DNA from 4 places in the Buttiauxella sp. genome. Region 4 is predicted to be linked to each of the others. Evidence: predicted binding sites of a transcription regulator. Region 4 holds the regulator's gene; each other region holds the start of a gene.

What was found. Region 4 encodes Fur, which represses iron uptake genes when iron is present. Its sites were predicted from a motif close to ATAATAATGAGAACNACTATCAA; they were not measured.
Region 1: the regulator Fur is predicted to act here: its motif matches at 711-733, upstream of fepB (Fe2+-enterobactin ABC transporter substrate-binding protein).
Region 2: the regulator Fur is predicted to act here: its motif matches at 1,246-1,268, upstream of zupT (zinc transporter ZupT).
Region 3: the regulator Fur is predicted to act here: its motif matches at 1,380-1,402, upstream of ftnA (non-heme ferritin).

The regions. Positions count from the first base shown of each region.
Region 1 covers NZ_JBAVHX010000009.1:41,168-43,374, reverse strand. The annotation lists gene entC (isochorismate synthase EntC) at 1-686, opposite strand, end outside; gene fepB (Fe2+-enterobactin ABC transporter substrate-binding protein) at 938-1,882, shown strand; gene entS (enterobactin transporter EntS) at 1,992-2,207, opposite strand, start outside.
Region 2 covers NZ_JBAVHX010000033.1:208,429-210,635, forward strand. The annotation lists gene WBL83_RS19765 (glutathionylspermidine synthase family protein) at 1-254, shown strand, start outside; gene ygiD (4,5-DOPA dioxygenase extradiol) at 294-1,082, opposite strand; gene zupT (zinc transporter ZupT) at 1,281-2,048, shown strand; gene ribB (3,4-dihydroxy-2-butanone-4-phosphate synthase) at 2,085-2,207, opposite strand, start outside.
Region 3 covers NZ_JBAVHX010000010.1:21,441-23,647, reverse strand. The annotation lists gene WBL83_RS08775 (methyl-accepting chemotaxis protein) at 1-597, opposite strand, end outside; gene yecR (YecR family lipoprotein) at 934-1,278, shown strand; gene ftnA (non-heme ferritin) at 1,494-1,991, shown strand.
Region 4 covers NZ_JBAVHX010000009.1:240,629-242,835, forward strand. The annotation lists gene chiP (chitoporin ChiP) at 1-576, shown strand, start outside; gene chiQ (ChiQ/YbfN family lipoprotein) at 624-950, shown strand; gene fur (ferric iron uptake transcriptional regulator) at 1,041-1,493, opposite strand; gene fldA (flavodoxin FldA) at 1,776-2,207, opposite strand, start outside.

The DNA.
Region 1 (2,207 bases), 200 kb from region 4:
ATTTCACTATCACGCTGGATATTGTCTCTGTCGCGACGTGCGGAACCGGCCAGCGGCAGCGAGCTGAAGTTCTTGCCGGATTTGCGTAACAGCAATTCCGGGCTTGCCCCCACCAGCGAGCTACCATCCGGTAATGGGACGTGGAAGTTGTAGCTGGTTGGGTTTTGGCTAATCAGGCTATTGAGCAGCCCATCGAGATCAACCGGTGTCTGGGTTTCGATATCAATCAGGCGCGACAGCACCACTTTGTCGATATCCGGCTGTGCCGTCGCGGCGGCGGCCTGCGCCACCATGTCCATAAATTTTTCTTGTTCAGGAATCGCTTTACGCGCCGTGATGTTTAGCGGTTTTGCCGTTCCGGCTGCGCGGGCATCGCTCTGGCGCTGCGCGCGTGAAAACGGCTGCCAGCTTTCAGGAATAAACAGGGCTGAGGGTTGGCTCGGATCAAACGGAATTGCGCCGACCACAACGGGGTTTTCGATACCGTGCTTTTTGGCGTTTTCGAACGCTTCACGTAGTGTTGTTTGCAGGTGACCATGGGGATTTGCGCCGTCAAGCGCCGGGCTATCAAGGCGAGTGAAGCAGCCATTTGTTGAAAAACTGCGATAGGGCGACATAAAGAAAAAACTATCCGCACAAGGTGTTAGCTGTTTCTCGCGACGTTCCTCAGCCAGTAACGTTTCCATGAACTCTCCGTAAAAACATGACAAAAGATAGTAATAATGATTATCATTTGCTTTTCGGGGTCGTAACCTAAAGAGAAAAGGCAGCAGTGTCAATAGTTGCTGAGTCTTGTCGGATGGCGCTCACGCTTATCCGGGCTACCGGAAACAGTTTGGATGGGCGCCGCAATCAGGCCATTTATAACGGTTTTACAGGGTGGATAAGCGCCAGCGTCATCCACCGCATGAGTTAAATTTCAACAGGATGTCATTGAGTGAAAATCAGATTCCCCGCAGTAATCCTTTTATGCTTAAGCAGCCTCGCCCACGCCGGTGAGTGGCCGCGCACCCTGACCGACAGCCACGGCACGCACACCTTTGAACAGGCGCCGCAGCGCATTGTCTCCACCAGCGTGACATTAACCGGTTCGCTGCTGGCGATTGATGCGCCGGTGGTGGCAAGTGGAGCGACCACGCCTGGTAACCGTATGGGTGATGCGCAAGGCTTTCTACGTCAGTGGGGCGATGTGGCGAAAGCGCGCAACGTGCAGCGTTTGTATATTGGCGAAGCCAGTGCCGAAGCGGTGGCCGCGCAAATGCCTGACTTGATTTTGATTAGCGCCACGGGTGGCGATTCCGCCCTCGCCCTTTATGACCAGCTTTCAGCCATCGCTCCAACCCTGGTTATCAACTATGACGATAAAAGCTGGCAGCAATTGCTGACTCAACTCGGTGAGATAACCGGTCACGAAGCACAAGCTGCCTCCCGTATCGCCAGTTTTGATAAGCAGTTGAACGAGGCAAAACAGCATATGACGCTGCCGCCGCAGCCAGTCACCGCGCTGGTTTACACGCCGGCATCGCGCTCGGCGAACCTCTGGACGTCTGAATCCGCACAGGGGAAATTGTTCCAGCAGCTCGGTTTTACGCTGTCGCCATTGCCTGCGACGGTTAATGCCAGCAAGAGCATGGGCAAGCGTCACGACATCGTACAGTTGGGTGGTGAGAATCTTGCGGCGGGTTTGAATGGTGAGAGCTTGTTCCTGTTCGCCAGCGATGAGAAAGACGCGACGGCGCTGGAAACGAATCCGTTGCTGTCGCATCTTCCGGCAGTGCAGAAAAAGCAGGTTTATGCGTTGGGCACCGAAACCTTCCGTCTGGATTATTACAGTGCCACGCAGGTGCTGGCGCGAATGAGTCAGTTATTCGCCAGCAAGTAATTGAGTTAGCAAGTAATTGAGTTAGTGTCGGATGACGCTAACGCTTATCCGACCTACGGATTAATTTGTAGGTCGGATAAGCCGCAGGCGTCATCCGACAATCCGCAATTTATGCCGGAACACTATGCTGATAACCCCGTAACTGCACCAACACCAACGCCAACACCACTCCACACATCGTCAATACCAGGCCGCTGGAACTCGCCGCCGCAACCGGCGTCATCGCCACGGTGAGGCTGCCTAAAATTGCCGCACCAATCGCATCCCCCGTCACGTTTTGCGCGGTCCACAAACCGTTAATGCGACCTAGCATCCCGTCCGGTGT
Region 2 (2,207 bases), on a different contig from region 4:
CAATCTTCTCCCGCGAAGGGGCGAACGTGAAGATCATCGAAAACGGCCAGGAAATTGCCCGTGTCGATGGGCCTTACGGCGAAGAAGGCATGATCGTCCAGCAGTTTTATCAGCTGCCAAAATTTGGTGACAGCTACGTGCTGATCGGAAGCTGGCTTATCAACGACCAACCTGCAGGTATTGGTATTCGTGAAGATCGTGAATTAATCACCCAGGATCTCTCGCGCTTCTACCCACATGTGTTTGTCGAGTAATTATTGCTCCTTCTCCTGGGGGAGAAGGAGCAATATAAACTAACCAATCTGCACTGAAAGCATACTCAGCGACCCCATTTCGATTCCATCTACCGGTAACGTTATCGGTTCTTTACCATCCCACGCACCCAGAACATACAGCAACGGCAGATAGTGATCCGGCGAAGGGTTTGATAACGATCCACCTTCGTGTTGTAAATAATTCACCAACGGGTGCTCAGCCACCGGTCCAAGCCAGGTGAGATTGTCTTTAACATATTGATTAAACGACTCAGCCCATGGGTATGGTGTGTTCTCACCGTGCCAGCGCGCAGTGCGCAGGTTGTGAACCACGTTGCCACTGGCAATCAGCATGATGCCCTGGTCGCGCAGTGCAGCAAGCTTGCGCCCAATTTCAAAGTGCCAGGCTGCCGGTTTGGTGCTGTCGATACTGAGCTGCACCATTGGGATATCGGCGTGCGGGTACATCTTGATCAACACGCCCCAGGAGCCGTGGTCAAATCCCCAGGCTTCTTTATCTTGCATTACCGGAACAGGTGCCAGGAGGTCAACCAATTGCTGAGCGAGTTCAGGCGAACCCGGTGCCGGGTAATGGGTATCGTAAAGTGCCTGCGGGAAACCACCAAAGTCATGGATAGTTTTTGGGGTCTCCATCGCGGTAACGCCCGTGCCTTTAGTGAACCAGTGCGCAGATACCACCACAATGGCTTTTGGCCGCGGTAAGGTCTCTCCCAAATCGCGCCAGGCTTGGGTATATTGATTATCTTCCAGCACGTTCATTGGGCTACCGTGTCCGAGGAACAGCGCCGGCATTCGTTGAGTTGTCATGGTGGTGTCCTTTATCGGGATATTCATTTTATGTACACCACAGTACGCGTTTTTGCAGCATGAAGAACTCAGATAAGCATGATGAAGATCTTCAGGAAATTTGAATGTAAGCGATGTGTAAAGCTACTCATCTGGCTCTCGATTTTTATCACGTCGCCCATTAATATAAATGAGAATCATTATCAAAAGGAGCAATGAATGTCAGTACCCTTGATTCTGACCCTGTTAGCAGGGGGAGCCACTTTTATTGGTGCTTTTCTTGGCGTTATCGGCCAGAAGCCATCAAACCGTGTGCTGGCATTTTCTCTCGGTTTTGCAGCAGGAATTATGCTGCTTATCTCATTAATGGAGATGCTGCCCGCTGCACTTCATACCGAAGGAATGTCGCCAGTATTAGGATACGGTATGTTTATGTTGGGCTTATTGGGCTATTTCGCTCTCGACCGCGCCCTGCCCCATGCCCATCCACAAGATTTGATGGACAGTAAACCGAAGCCACGTAATTTACGCCGCACCGCGTTACTGCTGACTCTAGGCATTAGTCTGCATAACTTCCCGGAAGGGGTCGCAACCTACGTCACTGCCAGCAGTAATCTGGAATTGGGTATGGGTATTGCCCTCGCCGTCGCACTGCACAACATTCCGGAAGGTTTAGCGGTTGCAGGACCGGTTTATGCGGCAACAGGTTCAAAACGCAAAGCGATATTCTGGGCAGGGATTTCGGGACTCGCAGAGATTCTCGGTGGTGTGTTGGCATGGTTGATTCTCGGTACCATGGTTTCACCGGTGGTGATGGCTGCGATTATGGCAGCGGTCGCGGGGATTATGGTGGCGCTATCTGTCGATGAACTGATGCCGCTCGCTAAAGAAATTGATCCTCATAACAACCCGAGTTATGGCGTACTTTGCGGAATGGCGGTGATGGGATTTAGTCTGACGTTACTGCAAACCAATGGGATAGGATAAAAAAGAAGCCCGGTGTAAAACCGGGCTTTTAGCATCTTAGCTGGCTTTGCGTTCGTGAGTCTGGCGATACTCGACCAGATCTTCAATCGTCACAACAGCCATTTTGTGTTCACGAGCAAAAGTGATGCACTCCGGCGCGCGCGCCATTGTGCCGTCATC
Region 3 (2,207 bases), on a different contig from region 4:
GGTCCTGGTCGCATTTTTCGCCAAATCGCTGGCGTGGCTGGCATTTTCGGCATTCAGCGTGACGGTGCTGCTCAACTGTTCCATGCTGGCAGTGGTTTCTTCTAACGCTGCAGCCAGCTGTTCTGAGCGCGATGACAGCTCGTTATTCACTCCAGCGACTTCCGTTGCATCACCGCGAATTGACGTGGCGCTTGTACGGATATCAGAAACAGCCTTGCCCCAATTGGTCTGCATTTTCTGGACGGGTGACACCATCAGGCCGATACAGTTATGACCTAAATCCGGCAACTGGATTTCCAGTTCACCGCGTGCCAAAACATGCATATGTTCGCGAATAATCTCCACCGGTCTAACCAGGAAATAATAGAGATAGCGTTCAGTCACCAACGTGATGGCAATACTCGCGACCACTGAAGCACCGAGCAGGAGTTGAACAATATCCACCCATTTTGCTTGTTGGGCATTGAGCGTAGTTTGCTGCTCTATTTCATGTAACGTCCATAATGCGAGTCCTGAAACACCGAACCAGGCAAGCGTCGAGAGAACCAGTATCAGCACCACCATGGCACGGATTTTGATATTACGAATAAACTTCATGTGATGAATTTCCCCGGTGAGTAAGTGGTTTACTGCACAATCTGCGCTAACCTCAGCTCCGAATCTTCGGTTTTTGTATATTAATTCTGAGGGTTAACCGTGCATAAACAGTATTGTCGGCACGTTTCAGCCAAACTTGATACGACTTCCGATCAAAATTTAATCAGCATGCATATGGTTACAGCGGGAAATTGTCACCCAATAATTCTCTTAAATTTAAGTTAGAGGATTCTTTATTAATTATCTTAAATGAAATTACGCAGCTTTATGCTGTTGGTAATATTCTGTTTGGCTGCATGCTAAAATCATAAAAAATATCATTTGAGCCTGCGCATAATGAAAACTGTTTATTTGCTTTTAGTGGCTGCGTTATTAAGCGGTTGCACGATAAATAAAACCCCGCAACCGGTAAAAAGTAGCGAAGTTGCAGGTGTGGTTCGTCTGGGATTTGATATTGCCCCATTACAAAGGGCGAAAGTTGATACCTGGGTCGCCCAGTCAGCTGCCAGCCACCAGTGTCAGCAGTGGGGTTATACCTCAGCTTTCCCTTACGGAGAGCCTGTCAGAACCTGTAGCCTGACCAGCGGCGCGTTGTGTCTGAACCAGACTGTCACGCTTGAATATCAGTGCCGGGGGCTCGGCATGGAAAAATATCTGAGGGATGAAATTACCGTCCAATGATTAGGAGGAGTTAACAAATGGGGTGGACATTAATATTTGTCTCGCCCCGTTAATTAAATAACAATCATTCCTATTCGCCTTCAATAATAATTCAAAAAAGAATAATATTAGCAACCATTCTCATTACAATAATATAATTAACAATTCCTTTGCATTAATGAAATAATAAAATTAAAGTAGCGCCATTGTTAAATATCTAATTCCTGGAGCGCACTATGCTTAAAGCTGAAATGATCGAAAAACTTAACGAACAAATGAATCTTGAGCTTTACTCTTCCCTGCTTTATCAACAAATGAGTGCCTGGTGCAGCTACCACAGCTTCGAAGGGGCTGCCGCGTTCCTGCGTCGCCACGCTCAGGAAGAGATGGAGCACATGCAGCGCCTGTTTGCCTATTTGACTGATACTGGAAGCCTGCCTCGCATCAATGCTATCCCAGCGCCAGATCATGATTATACTTCTCTGGATAACCTGTTTAACGCCACCTACGAACATGAACAGTTAATTACTCGTCAGATTAATGAACTGGCTCATGCGGCGATGACCTCTCAGGATTACCCGACCTTTAACTTCCTGCAGTGGTATGTTTCTGAGCAGCACGAAGAAGAAAAACTGTTTAAATCTGTACTGGATAAATTAAGTCTGGTGGGTAAAAGCGGTGAAGGCCTGTATTTCGTAGATAAAGAACTTTCTACACTGGATACACAAGCTTAAAAACTTCTCACCGGTAAGCATGCTTTATGCTTGCCGGTTCTCCTTTTCAAACCAGCAACTTGCCCCACCTTGCAAAATCTTCCGCTCCCTTTCTCTCAACCCAAATATCCTGATTAAAATCGCACTTTCATATAACTAACTGTTCCCTAAGATATTTCTTGCACCAATTTCTAAACAAGAAGTTATAGCCTGTTCCAGACATCATAAATTGCCGCT
Region 4 (2,207 bases):
GATAAAGTCTCTGACGGCAGCGTCAACGATCTTTATGACGGCACAGCGTGGTTACAAGCACTGACCTTCGGCTACAAAGTGGGTCAGGTTGACCTGCGTCTTGAAGGAACCATGGTTAAAGCAGATGGACAGCAGGGTTACTTCCTGCAACGTATGACCCCAACTTACGCATCCTCAAACGGTCGTCTTGATGTGTGGTGGGACAACCGTTCTGACTTCAACGCCAACGGCGAGAAAGCAGTCTTCGCCGGTGCCATGTATGACCTGAGCAACTGGGATCTTGCTGGCTGGGCGGTAGGGGCATCTTATGTTTATGCATGGGATGCTAAACCAAGCTCTAAACCAACGACTGACGGTTACTACGATGCCGACAGCCGCCTGAAAGAATCTGCGTACAGCCTTGATGCGTTGTACACCATTCAGGATGGCCGTGCGAAAGGTACGCTCTTCAAACTGCACTTCACTCAGTACGACAACCACTCCGATATCCCAAGCTGGGGCGGTGGTTACGGCAACATCTTCCAGGATGAGTATGACGTGAAATTTATCGTCATCGCACCGTTCACTATTTTCTGATTTGATTCCGGGCGGTAACACGCCCGGTTTTGTTAAGGATATCGAGCATGAAAAAAATCATTTTGGTCACATTGATGGCTCTAGGTTTGAGCGCCTGCGCACAGCCAAAAGCGGCACCAGAAGATTCAAAACTAAAACAGGCTTATAGCGCCTGTATCAATACCGCTGAAGGGAATCCGGATAAAATTCAGGCCTGTCAGAGCGTGCTGAATGTGTTGGCTCAGGAGAAAGAACACCACGAGTTCGCACAGAAAGAGACCGTTCGCACCCTGGATTACCAGAATTGCATCCAGGCAACGCGCACCGGTAATGACCAGGCCGTCAAAGCGAAATGCGATAAAATCTGGCAAGAGATTCGCGCTAACAATAAGTAATGGTCGAATTCAGCCAATAAAAAAACCGGTGAGTTTCTTCACCGGTTTTTTTATATCTGACCACCAGGTTAGCGTGGCCAAATGTGCGGATTATTTTTCGCTGATTTCGTGTGCATTTTCGTCGGTACGGCAATCACCTTCAGCGCAGTGACCATACAGATACAGGCTGTGGTTGGTCAGACGAATACCATGGCGTGATGCGATTTCACGCTGACGAGATTCGATTGAATCATCGCTGAATTCAATAACTTTGCCGCAATCCAGGCAAATCAGATGGTCGTGGTGATGCTGCTGTGTCAGCTCGAATACGGATTTGCCGCCTTCGAAGTTATGACGAGTGACAATGCCTGCATCATCAAACTGGTTTAGTACACGATAAACTGTGGCGAGACCAATCTCTTCGCCCATATCAATCAGACGTTTATATAAGTCTTCCGCACTGACATGGTGGTTCACCGGACCCTGCAACACTTCAAGGATTTTTAATCGCGGAAGCGTGACTTTCAGGCCGGCCTTCTTCAATGCGGTATTATTGTCAGTCATGCGGAAATTGTCCTGTTGCTTAACGGATCGCTCGGACTCAGGGTGAGCGTTAAGATGAATGCGTCTCATTATAGAACTGCCAATTCTAAATGGAAACCGCAAGTATTATGCATAATCAAGCTAAAAAATGGCGTCTGAGTCGCGATTTATTTGCCTTGTTAGCTATTTAGTCAGGAGGTCATTGTACAGGGACAAACTGAAAAGTTAAAAATTTGTAGCGATTATTTTAATCGGAATAATCTATCAATGTGACGCAACCCAATGGTTGCGTCACATGTAGCATCAAGCGTTGAGGATATCAGCCAGGTTCAGTTCTTCAGAAACCTGTTTTACCCACTGTTGCACACGTTGTGCAGTCAGTTCAGGTTGACGGTCTTCATCGATAGCCAGACCCACAAAGTGATCGTCATCAGCAAGACCCTTAGACGCCTCAAAATGGTAGCCAGCAGTTGGCCAGTGACCCACAATTGCAGCACCGCGCGGCTCAATAATGTCGCGGATAGTGCCTAATGCGTCACAGAAGTATTCTGCGTAGTCTTCCTGGTCGCCACAGCCGAACAGGGCTACCAGTTTGCCATTGAAATCAACTTCTTCCAGAGTCGGGAAGAAATCATCCCAGTCGCATTGCGCTTCACCGTAATACCACGTTGGAATGCCGAGAAGCAGAATATCGAAGCCTTCCAGGTCTTCTTTGCTGCTCTTAGCAATGTCATG